3 regions of the Synechococcus sp. MU1643 genome follow, and region 1 is predicted to be linked to each of the others. Evidence: predicted binding sites of a transcription regulator. Region 1 holds the regulator's gene; each other region holds the start of a gene.
What was found. Region 1 encodes NtcA, which controls nitrogen genes in cyanobacteria. Its sites were predicted from a motif close to GTANCNNNNGNTAC; they were not measured.

Region 1 (4,056 bases):
ATCGCTGTAGGTGGTCGAGCAGGGATCACCCTCGAAAAACAGCAGCTGACAGATACCTTCATCGGCATAGATCCGGCAGTCAGCGCCGGAACTGTTGCTGAATTCAAGGGTGAGGTGACCCTCCCAGCTCGCTTCAGCTGGGGTGGTGTTCACGATGATTCCAAGGCGGGCATAGGTGCTCTTGCCCAAACAGATCACGGTGATGTTGGGAGGAACACGCAGCTTCTCCAACGCCACACCGAGGCCGTAAGAATGTGCCGGAAGGATGAAGTAGCGCCCGTCTTCATCCTCATGAAGAGGGGTGGGCTCGAGGTTGGCAGGGTTGAACCGCTTGGGGTTCATCACCGTGCCAGGAACATGCCGGAAGATCAGAAATTCCTGAGGAGACAGGCGCAGGTCGTAGCCGTAGGACGAGCAACCGAAACTGAGTACCGGTCGCAGCTTCTGCTCCGGCTCAAGGTGACGGACCAAACCACTCTGGAATGGCTCGATCATTCCCTGCCCGGCCTGTTCAGTGATCCAGCGATCGCACTTGAGCATCAGAAACCTCGGCGCAACTCCGTGACTTGATCTGCCATCTCCACCACAGCGGAGGGGATTGCAGGTCCAGTGATGATCACATCCATCGAAGCGGGCCGCTGCTCAAGGGCTGAAATGACGTCCGCTTCATCAAGGTATCCGAAGGCCACTGCAAGGCCAATTTCATCCAAGACCAGCTGGTCGAGATCTCCCTGGATCAGATGCTGGCGGCAGATGCACCAAACGTTAGCCACAGCCTCCGCGCCACCGGGATAGCCAGGCGAGGAAAGGCAGAGAGGCACTTCAGGCCGCAGCCAGACAAGCCTTCCACAGAGCTTAACTCGTCCGGCCGGTCCCTGATGAACGCCCCCTTTGAGGAACTGACTGATCAGAACACGACTACCCAAGCCGGCAGCTCGCATGGCTTGACTCAGAACATTGGCGAAGCTGCCTCGGTAGGGCGCTGTATGCACTTGCAGCTGCCCTTCTGGAGCCACCAGATGTAGGGGTGGCGGATCAGAGAGAGGAGGCAAGGGCCTTAGGCCCGCCCGCTGCAAAGCCTGCTGATCCCGCTCCAGGGAGTTCTGGAAGGCTTGGGGGTCAGCGAGGCTTGTGGTCATCACGTCAGCATCTGTCCGGGCGACCCCGGCGAGACCTTGAATCTAGCGGCGAGATCACATTCAACAAGAGGATTAACACCACCCATGGTGTTTGGACAGGACGAGAACCAACCGCCTGCGAGGCTTGACGAACTGCACACCACCGATGAGCCACTCCCCTGAACACCGCGCTGATGGCCGTCGCCCGCAGCAGTTGCGACCGTTCTCGGTGACCTGGAATCCCATGGGGTTTGCCTTGAGCTCCCTTGTGGTTCACACCGGCCGAACCGCTGTGCTCTGCAGCGTCTGCTTGGAGGACAAGGTTCCCCGCTGGCGCAAGGGAGAAGGGTTGGGATGGCTCAGCGCCGAATACCGGCTGCTGCCCGGATCCACCCCACAACGGCAATCACGGGAGCTGATGAAACTCTCGGGTCGCACCCAGGAGATTCAGCGATTGATCGGCCGGAGCCTGCGCGCCGTGATCGATATGGAGCGCCTTGGTGAACGCACCTTGCTGATCGACTGCGACGTAATCCAAGCGGACGCCGGCACCCGGACGGCCTCGATCACCGGGGCTTGGCTCGCCCTGGAGCAGGCCTGCCGATCACTGGTGGAACAAGGAGTCCTGGAGCAATCACCCCTGGTCGACCAGGTGGCGGCCGTGTCCGTCGGCTTGGTGGGTGGCCAGTCCTTACTGGATCTGGACTACAGCGAAGACAGCCGAGCTGAGGTGGACCTGAATGTTGTGCAGGCCGGCGATGGACGTCTGTTGGAAATCCAAGGAACTGCTGAGGGAGCGCCCTTCAGCCGCAGCCAACTCAATGAGCTGCTGGATTTAGCCGAGCCGGGATTATCGTCCCTGATGCAGGCGCAACGTCAGGCCTTCAACGATCACAGCAGCGTTACGTAATAACCGCTACATGGCGGCCACCGCCAGCTTCGTAGCTTCGCTTCATCAGGTGGTTGTCATGACAGGTAGCCGAGGTTTCAGCCGATACGCCCCACAGATGGTGGCTCCAACTACCAGGGCAGAACCTGCCAACCGTTCTCTCCTGGAGATCATCCGGGATCTCGATGGCGCCAGCAGTGAACTAGTGGACCGCAACAAGACTATCTTCTTCCCCGGAGATCCCGCAGAACGGGTGTATCTGATCCGCCGGGGAGCCGTGCGTCTATCCCGCGTCTACGAATCGGGGGAAGAAATCACCGTGGCCTTGCTTCGCGAAAACAGCCTATTCGGAGTGCTGTCGCTGCTGACCGGACAAAGATCCGATCGTTTTTACCATGCTGTGGCCTTCACTCGGGTTGAAATGGTGACGGCGCCGGCGACCTCCGTGAAGGCCGCCATTGAAGCCGACACCAGCGTTGGGCTGCGCTTGCTGCAGGGTCTTTCCAGCCGAATTCTGCAGACCGAAACGATGATTGAAACCCTGACCCACAGGGACATGTCGTCCCGGCTGGTGAGCTTCTTGCTTGTGCTATGCAGGGATTTCGGAGTAGCGGATGAGCTGGGCATCACCATCGACCTGCGTCTATCTCATCAAGCCATTGCCGAAGCAATTGGCTCAACACGCGTCACAATCACACGTCTGCTGGGAGACTTGCGTCAATCCGGTCTGGTTCAGATTGACCGCAAGAAAATCACCGTTCTGGATCCAATCGCACTGGCAAAACGTTTCAGCTAGTCCGGCCATCGCCCGACGGTTGCAGCCATGAGCGGTTGGGCACTGATCCTGGTTCTGCTTGTGCTCGGGGGCGTGCTGTCGACACTGGGCGACCGGTTGGGCAGCCGCGTCGGCAGAGCGCGACTGAGTTTGTTCAAGATGCGCCCAAGGCGCACCGCAGTTTTAATTACGGTGCTGACTGGCAGCCTGATCAGCGCACTCTCGCTTGGCCTGATGCTGCTGGTGAGCCGGCAGTTGCGGGTGGGCCTTTTTGAACTGGATGCCCTGCAGGAGAAACTCCAGGACAGCCGGCAACAGCTGGAGGCAGCCGAGCGGGAACGGGACAAGACCCAAACGGAAACCAAGCGAATCGCCGCAGAACTCAAGCAAGCGCAGCAACGGGCCAACACCCTGCGCCTTGAACTGGCTCCTCTCCAGAAAGAGCGGGCCCAACTCGAAGCTGAACGTGAACGCCTCAGCCAAGACATCGCCACCCGCGATGCGGACATCCAGCGCACAGAAGCCGAACTCAACAGCGTTCGCAGCCGCATCCGTGCCGGTGAGCAGGAACTCAAGGAACTGGAACGCAATCTGGTCGCCCTGAGGCGTGGATCGGTGGTGATCAGCAGCGGACAGACCTTGGCGAGAGCAACGGTTCGACTCGATGCCCCGGACCAGGCAAAACAGGCTGTAGACAGGCTTTTGCAGGAGGCCAATCTCAACGCCTACGGGAAAGTGCGACCTGGCGAAGCCCCCGAACGCCAGTTGATCCGCGTTCCGCGCAGCGATGTGGAACGCCTACAAAGCATCATCCGCAAACCGGAAACCTGGGTGATCTCGCTGCGCTCCGCCACCAATGTGCTGCGGGGTGAAACAGCGGTTTACGCCTTCCCCGAGGTGCGTCCCAACCGGCCAGTGGCCCAACGCGGAGACGTGCTGGCCACCACCACACTGCAACCGAATGAACGCACACCAGAGGTCATTCGCACACGGCTGAACCTTCTCTTGGCCTCGGCCTATGCCGAGGTGCAGCGACGGGGATCGCTGAGCGAGGGCCTTCGGTTCGATGGATCAGCCCTCTCCCGACTGGCCCAGAACCTTATGGAAGGACCCAGCCAATCCATGGGCTTGGAAGTGATTTCTGCAGGGGTCAGCAACAGCGCCGATCCTGTCGTCGTCACAATTCAGGCATCCCCATGAAACGGGTGGCCGTTCTCGATCCAGGCCGCTGCAAATGTGGTCTCGTGCTGGCTGATCTTCAGCTCGGCCTTGTA
Region 2 (4,056 bases), on a different contig from region 1:
GGATGCTCAATCTCATGAGCCATGACCAGTGGCCCAGGCGCCTGTGGACATGATCCTCACGCGGTATCTCAGCAGTGAAGGTTGGGTAGAGGAGTGTTCCCATCTCAATGCTTTTGATGCCTAAATCGACGCACGGCGGCGCTGCGTTCTCCGAGGTTGTCCGTACCTGCTCGTGCATTCAGAAACCGGGAGCACGGTTTCGGTGCTCACGGTGAAGCAGTGTTTGCACCAGTACGGCGTCAATGGAGATTTTTTGGCGTGATTCATTCGGAGGTGCGACGCAAGAGCCGGCAGGATGGCGGTTGCTGAAACCTGCCAATGGCGACGTTTCTAGTTACCGGCGCAAACCGTGGGATCGGCTTGGAATACTGCCGCCAGCTCAAGGCCCGAGGCGATGACGTGGTGGCGGTTTGCCGTCAAGTCAGTGATGGACTGGAGGGCTTGGGGGTGCGGGTGGAAGCCGGCTTTGAGTTGAGCGATAGCCAAGCCATTGATGACCTAGTGCAGCGTCTGGATGGTGCGCCCCTCGATGGCGTCATCCTCAATGCCGGGATTTTGCAGTCGATGGGCCTGATGGATTTGGATCCCGCTGGAATTCGCCGACAGTTTGAGGTGAATGCCCTTGCTCCTTTGCTGCTGGCCAGGGCTTTGGTGGATCAGATGCCCAGCGGAGCCAAGTTGGTGCTGATGACGAGCCGCATGGGTTCTATCGAAGACAACAGCTCGGGAGGCTCCTATGGCTATCGGATGTCGAAGGTGGCCCTCAACATGGCTGGAAAATCACTAGCACTTGATCTGGAATCGCGGGGCATCGCTGTGGCGATTTTGCATCCCGGATTGGTGCGCACACGCATGATTGGCTTCAATCCAAGCGGGATTCCGCCCGAGCAGTCGGTGAAGGGGCTGCTGGCCAGGATTGATGGCTTGACGCTGGCCACCAGCGGCAGCTTCTGGCATGCCAATGGTGAGTTGTTGCCGTGGTGAGACGGGAGACACGCTTTGGGATTTGATCCGCGTCATTGGTCAGGCGGGCGCCCTGAACAACGGGTCACCAGCAATGTTGAGGCGTTGTTGGCGGAGAACGACGCCCTACGCCGTGAGCTGTCGCGGCTCAACCGTGAGTTGGAGCGACTGCAACGTCAACAACGCCAACGCATTCCTACGGAACCCAGATCCCATCGCCCTTGGAACGAGCCATCGGCTCAAGCTCCACCGCGCATCAGCAGCCAACAGGTGCGGGTATGGGGGCAGGCCCTCGCCCACCAGCCGGGATGGACGGCACTGCGTCAGAGCAGGTTGGAGGTGTTGATTGATCAGCTCAACCGCAGCAGTTTCCCTGCCCACTTAACCCTTGAACAGCGACTGGATCGGCTGGTTTTTGGTCTGGGAACAGATCTCATTGCAGCTGTAGGAGCCAAGCCAAACAAGCAAACAACGGCAGTTTTGGCGGCGTTTGCGTTGTTTGGAGTTCGCGCCAGTGAATGGCTGGATGAGGATCCACGGCGGGTGGTGGAGCAGTTGCGTCAGCGCCAGGAACGATCAGGCTCCAGAAGGCAGGGTCGCCGCACCCGAACTGATCAACGTCATACGGATCGTCAGGACGATGGCGATGCCCGTGATCCACGCCGTGCCGCTTTAAGGGTGTTGGGCTTGGACGCCAACGCGTCTCTGGCGGAGATCAAGCAAGCGCACCGAAAATTGGTGAAGCAGCATCATCCGGATCTCGGTGGTTTGGCGGAAGCGTTTCGGCGCGTCAATGAGGCGTATCAGTCGTTGGTTCAATAACGCGTTGTTTCGGTGGCGCAGCCCTGGCCGTGTTGATTGACGTTGTCCGATGATTTGAGGCAGCAATCAGGTGGTGTTGATGCCGGTGGAAGTTGGCGTGGTGCTGATTGGTGCTGGATTTGCTGTGGGTGTGTCCCTCGCCGTCGCGGTTTGGTTTGAACGTTGGAAGGCAAAGCAGCCAGACCCTGAAGGCGAATGAGCCATAAAAAAAAAGCCCCGCCGAGGCGGGACTTCAAGGAGGTTGTGCTGTTGTCAGCGGGCTACTTTCTGACCGCGATAAACAAGAGCAGGGCGCTGGGCGTTGGATGCAGCAGCGTTGTTCTGGTTGTACTTCTGGCCGCGATAGGTCAGGGTCATGATGAGTTCCTCGAAGCAAGCTCAGGTCCCCGTTCCATGGCCTGAATCGAACTGCGCCTCGCCAAAGACGAGGTGAACGTGATTGCGTAGCAGTTACTACAGATCCTTTATAGGAGTGCTGTCGATCTACGTGTCGTTCGTGCTGTTACAGAACAAGAATTTTGTTCGGCTCAGGCCTTCAAAAAGTCTTTAAGCACGTTTGGGAGGTGTATGCACCGGGCGCGGCTTGAGTTGTGGTGCTTTTTGAGTCATTACGTAGAAGGCGAATTGAGTTGATTCTGTCGCCGCTTGAATGGTGGGAATGATGGATTGGCTACCGATCTCGAGACTCAAGCTCTGAACCTTCTGGCCCGGACTCAAAGCTTCCATTAATTCGTTGTTCTGCTGAACAGTTCGTCTGCGATTGGGTGATCCTTGATGCTTACTCAGTGTGAAGCTAATGGCGCCCACAGACGCCATCCGTACGGTGTGGGCAGATCAGTTTCAGTGGTCATGAACAGCGCTCAGAGCAAGGATGATTGGGTGAAGGCTCAGCAACACAAGTTCCATAAACCTATTGATGTGGACACCTTGATGTGGGTGCGCAATCGCTTGATGCGTTTGGAAGTGGAGGCCCGTTGGGCCGACCGCATTTGTGTGTTTGAAGAGTTCTTTCCCAATGATGCGATCATTCCGCGCATTTAAATCTCAGCCATGTTTTTGACTGTCTTTGGCCAGAAGGGTGGTGTGGCAAAAACCTGCACCAGCATTCATTTGGCATGTGTTTGGGCCCAGCAGGGCTTCTCGGTGTGTGTTGTTGATGCGGATCGCAACCGTTCAGCAACCGCCTACGCAGCCCGAGGGATGCTTCCATTTGAGGTGGTGCCGGTGGAGGCGGCAGCGAAAGCCACCCGCCATGCCCAAGTGATCATCACCGACGGGCAAGCCAGCAGCCAAGAGGACGAACTTAAGAATCTTTCGGCAGGAGCAGACCTTGTTTTGCTGCCAACCACTCCGCAGGCGAGATCGGTAGAGCTCACCGTCGAACTCTCTTCAATCCTCAGGCAGATGGGCACCATGCATGCCGCGCTTTTGGTGAAAGTAGACAGCAGAAAACAACGGCTCGCCCAGGAAGCACGCCAAATTTTGGAGGGTTTTGATCTGGATGTGATGCAGGCGGAAATCCCCTTGTTGGCGGCGTTTGAAAAAGCAGAGGCGGAGGGTGTTTGCGTGTCGGATGCGGTGGATGATCGTGGTCGTGCCGATCTGCGGCGCATGGGGGGCTGGGCGGCCTATTGCCAGGCCGCTGTTCAGATTCGTGATCGCTTGTCGGTAGCAACGCCCGACGCCATCAGTGCTTGATCAAAAAACACCTCACTTCCGGCGTCGGTCGCCAATCAGACAGATCTTCTGAGCATCTGCCGCAATCATTGAGCCAGCTGATTAGAGCTTGATGGGTCGCAGTTCTTGGTTGAAAAATCCCACCCGCTGTTCAGCCGCATCCACCTGGCAGCCCCATGCTCAACCTGCTTCTTCTGGCCAGGTGAAGGTGAAGCCTTCTTCTGCACCGTCACTTCTCAAGAAGCCAAGCGTCTCCAACAAGACCGCATGATCGAAGCAGTTGTGATGCTTGCCATTGGTTTGTCGATGGCCGGCGTTGTTCTTGGCAGTCTGAACATTGACCAGTCCGTTTAAGTTCAAAAGCGGCTGCTGCTTTTGATGACGTCCTTGTTTGCTTTCATGCTCGGGCAGCTTGAGATCAGCAATCTCACAGCGGCCTTCCTCGTCCTGGTTGCGGTTGTCTTTGTGGGCAGCTTCGCTGTGGTGTCGTTGCAGACCGGTGAACTGATCAAACCACCCAAAAATGACTGACACGTTTGAGCTGAATGCCCGGCAGATCGTTCTGAAAGCATCCAGTGATCGCGTCGTCGCTGA
Region 3 (4,056 bases), on a different contig from region 1:
CCACGCTCGCCTGGATCTGACCGGTGATTTTGTTGAGGGCGTCGTCCCAGCTGATTGGTGTGAAGTCGTCCTCGAGGGTCTGGCGGAACAGGGGTTGGCGCAGGCGGCCTCGGGCCAGGGTTTCGCCGACGGTGGCCCCCTTGATGCAGACCTGGCCAAGGCTGGAGGGGTGCTCGCGGTCGCCGCGGGCGGTCCACATCGGGTTGCCCTCAGCATCCCGCTTCACGGCCTCACCCTTCACGGCAGGAGGCAAAAGCTCCAGGCCACAACCCACGCCGCAGTAGGGGCACTGGCTGCGCACGCTGCGGGGTGAGTTGGTCATTCAGGAACCAAAAAAAGAACAAAACCCGGAGCCGAAGCTCCGGGTCGTTGTGCAGCGACAGGGTGCTGCGAAGGGAGATGGATTAGGCGGTTTCGCCTTCGTGCAGGTCTGCAAAGGACCCCTTGGGCTCCTTCAGGAAGAAGAAGCAGAAGAAGGCCACGATCAGACCGGCCACGCCCAGGATCTGGAAGAAGGCACTGTTGGAAGCCGCGATCACCTCGGGGGTGGGTTCGCCGCCGCCGCCCATCCACATCGGCAGGAGGCTGAAGATGGTCAGGTAGGTCACAGCACCAACGTTGCCGTAGGCACCCACCAGGCCGGCCACCTGACCGGTGACGCGACGTTTGACCAGGGGCACCAGCGCGAAGGTGGCGCCTTCACCGGACTGCACGAAGAAGGAGGCGAGCATGGTGATCACCACGGCAACGGCAATTCCGGTGGTGCCGGTGAAAGTGCCCGGCTTGATCATGCTCATCACCAGGTAGCCCACGCCGAGACCGGCGGTGAGGAAGCCCATGGTGTTCTTGCGGCTGCCGACGCGGTCTGAGATCAGACCACCGGCAGGGCGGGCGACCAGGTTCACAAAAGCGAAGCAGGACGCCAGGATTCCGGCGGTGGCCTTCGGCAGATCGAAGGTGGTTTCAAAGAAGGTTGGCAGCATCGAAACCACGGCCAGTTCGGAGCCGAAGTTCACGATGTAGGTGAGCTCGAGGATCGCCACCTGGCGGAACTCGTAGCGATCTTCCTTGGGATAGACCTTATTGCCGAGGATCAGGTCGCGGTTGGTGCGAATGATTCCCCAGGTTTGGAAGGCAAACCAGAGAGCGACTGCACCGAGGGCCAGCGGGTAGGTGGCAGCGGTGAGGAAGCCAACCTTCGTGAGGCGCCAGCAGAGCACGCAGAGGATGGCTGCGAAGGGCACGTTCATGCCCAGCAGACCCCAGAAGTCGCGCATGGAGGTGACTTCCAGGCCTGCGGTCTTGGCAGGGCGCTGATACGTCTTGCCGGGGGGGGTGTCGGTGACGTTGAAGAAGTAGAAGAAGCCGTAGAGGGCTGAAATGATGCCGGTCAGAGCGATGGCACCGCGCCAGTTCAGAACAGCGCCGGTGGGCAGTTCGAAGCCGCCGGAGAATGAGAGTAAGCCTGCGAGGGCAACCATGGTGAGGGCGGAGAAGGCGGAGCCGAAGTTGCCCCACCCGCCGTAGATGCCTTCAGCCAGGCCGATTTCCTTGGGCGGGAACCACTCGGCCACCATGCGGATGCCGATCACGAAGCCAGCGCCGACGATGGAGAGCAACAGACGGGCCACCACCAGCTGGTTGAAGTCCTGAGCGAAGGCAAACAGCAGGCATGGAATCGCCGAGAACACCAAGATCGAGGAGTAGGTGATCCGGGGTCCGAATTTGTCCAGCAGCATGCCGATCAGCACGCGCGCTGGGATGGTGAGGGCCACGTTGCAGATGGCCACGGTGCGGATCTGACCAACGGTCAGTCCGAGATCCGCTTTCACGGTGGTGGCCAAAGGGGCCAGGTTGAACCAGACCACGAAGGTCAGGAAGAAGGCGATCCAGGTCAGGTGAAGGGTTCGGTACCTGCCCTGGAACGACCAAAGGTCGCCAAGCATTGAGGAGAAGAAAAGGAACCACGGGCTTCAAAAGGAAAGGTGCCCGGGGATGGCAAAACGGTCGAAAAAAGAATCCGTTTAACTCGCGCAGTTAATCAATTCATCGTGCCCACGTTTGGTCAGATTGGTTACCGATTTCTGTTTTTCTGTTCTGTAGCAAACATCAACTTGCCTGATTGATCGGATCAGGTGTTCTTGTGCCGCGATGATTTGGTAGCGGTTGCAACTTTTGTGGGCTGTTGGACTTCGCTGGTTCAGATTGTTGGTTGGCGATGTGAACCAAGGCTTGAGGGTTTGTTTGCTCAGTGGCGGAAGCAGCCGTCGCATGGGGCGTGACAAGGCGCTGTTGCCGCATCCCTCTGGCGGTGTCTGGCTCACGGCCCTGGTCGACCAGCTGCTGCCCCTCGGCCATCCGGTACAGGTGCTGAGTCGTCATGCCGAGCACGCAGCGCTTCTGGCCCACCGGCCCGGATGTTCCGTACAGCTGGAGCTCCCTCCCTGGAATGGCCCCCTGCAGGCGTTGGCCAAGGTGCTGTCTCCGATGCCCGGCGAGGCCTTGCTGGTGCTGCCGGTGGATATGCCCCGTTTGCGCACCGCTGTTGTCCAGCAGCTCATCGCAGCCTGGAATCGTGCCCCGGAGCAAGCAGCGGTGGCTCATGACGGGCAACGGCTTCAGCCGTTGCTGGCGGTGATCCCCTCAGGTTCTCCCTTCCGCTCCTGCCTTGATCAGCAACTCCAACGCGGAGAGTTGCGCTGGATGGATTGGTTGACCCGCGTTCCCCATCAGACGGTGCGCTTGCCTGCAGAAGCTTTGTTGAATGCCAACTGCCCTGCAGATCTGGCAGCGTTGAAGGAATGAGCACTTCGCTGCCGCTCGCTGATCGTTTCAACCGGCCCATCGGGGTCCTGCGGCTGTCGCTCACGGCCCGTTGCAATCTCGCCTGTCCGTACTGCTGTCCGGATGTGGAGGAGCCCCCTGGCTTGCTCACGCTTGAGCAGCAGCTGCGCGTCATTCGTGTGGCTGCGAGCTTGGGGGCACAGACGCTACGGCTCACCGGTGGAGAGCCGTTGTTGAGCCGGCGCTTGTTGCCTTTGCTGGAGGCGGTGGCGCAGGCCCGGCGGGATCGTTCGGATCCGATCGCCGGTCTTCAGTCGGTGGCGCTCACCAGCAACGGGGTGCTGTTGTCGGAACCGATGGCGCGGGCGTTGCGTGCCGCAGGGCTGGATCGCATCACCATCAGCCTCGATGCAGCGGAAGGGGAGGCAGCGGCGCGTATGGCTGGTCTCCAGGGTGGCGCCGTGGCTGGGGACCGCCTGGTGCGCCAAGTGCAGGACGGCATCGCGGCGGCACAGGCCGCTGGTTTTGACCCCTCATTCGGTGAGCTCAAGCTCAATGCTGTGATCCAACGGGGGATCAATGACGATCAGCTGCTGCCCTTGGCCGCTTTGGCTCGGCAGCAGGGGGTGGAGCTGCGCTTGATCGAGTACATGGATGTGGGCAACCGCAACCAGTGGACGCTGGATCAGGTGCTGCCGGCGGCGCAGATGCTGGAGCGTATTCACGCCCGTTGGCCCCTTGAACCTATGGGTCGTCCGCGGGGTGGGACGGCCCGACGTTGGCGCTATGGCGATGGTGCAGGATCCATCGGTGTGATCGCCTCTATCAGTGAGCCGTTCTGCGGCGATTGCAACCGGTTGCGTGTCACCGCCGATGGGCAGGCGTTCACCTGTTTGTTCTCGGCTGATGGCACGGATCTCAAGCCCGCGCTCGCGTCGGAGCTCCAGCTTGAGCAGGCCATGCGCCAGCTCTGGCAGCGGCGCCAAGACCGCTATAGCGAGGAGCGTGATCCAGCCGCCGCTGCGTCAACCCATGCGGAAATGGCGTACCTGGGGGGCTGAACCGTCGTGATCGTCACCGTTTTTGCGTGATGCTCCCGGTACAACGGGGCAGCTGAAGGATCCAAAAGGATCCATCGACATGTTTGAACTGCTGGCCTACGAGCGCTTCCGCGACACCCCGTCGGTTCGTTTTTTCGACGTCACCGTGGACACCTCGAATGCGCGCGACCTGGTGATTCACAGCGGCCCGGCCGTGTCGCCTCCCAATGAT

Region 2: a site for NtcA is predicted at 2,229-2,242, ahead of FZX09_RS03925 (DUF4278 domain-containing protein). Genes of this name have one in related genera too.
Region 3: a site for NtcA is predicted at 2,160-2,173, ahead of FZX09_RS04935 (molybdenum cofactor guanylyltransferase). Genes of this name have one in related genera too.

The regions. Positions count from the first base shown of each region.
Region 1 is NZ_VTKY01000006.1:30,115-34,170, forward strand. Features, by position in the region: gene dcd (dCTP deaminase) at 1-540, opposite strand, end outside; gene FZX09_RS09605 (cob(I)yrinic acid a,c-diamide adenosyltransferase) at 540-1,139, opposite strand; gene rph (ribonuclease PH) at 1,285-2,028, shown strand; gene ntcA (global nitrogen regulator NtcA) at 2,087-2,803, shown strand; gene FZX09_RS09620 (DUF3084 domain-containing protein) at 2,831-3,982, shown strand; gene FZX09_RS09625 (resolvase) at 3,979-4,056, shown strand, end outside.
Region 2 is NZ_VTKY01000001.1:658,379-662,434, reverse strand. Features, by position in the region: gene FZX09_RS03935 (SDR family oxidoreductase) at 319-984, shown strand; gene FZX09_RS03930 (J domain-containing protein) at 1,000-1,785, shown strand; gene FZX09_RS03925 (DUF4278 domain-containing protein) at 2,038-2,142, opposite strand; gene FZX09_RS03920 (hypothetical protein) at 2,332-2,601, opposite strand; gene FZX09_RS03915 (hypothetical protein) at 2,635-2,826, shown strand; gene FZX09_RS03910 (ParA family protein) at 2,836-3,483, shown strand; gene FZX09_RS03905 (hypothetical protein) at 3,841-3,993, shown strand; gene FZX09_RS03900 (hypothetical protein) at 3,986-4,056, shown strand, end outside.
Region 3 is NZ_VTKY01000002.1:141,945-146,000, forward strand. Features, by position in the region: gene FZX09_RS04925 (molybdopterin oxidoreductase family protein) at 1-322, opposite strand, end outside; gene FZX09_RS04930 (MFS transporter) at 405-1,946, opposite strand; gene FZX09_RS04935 (molybdenum cofactor guanylyltransferase) at 2,245-2,805, shown strand; gene moaA (GTP 3',8-cyclase MoaA) at 2,802-3,845, shown strand; gene FZX09_RS04945 (redox protein) at 3,925-4,056, shown strand, end outside.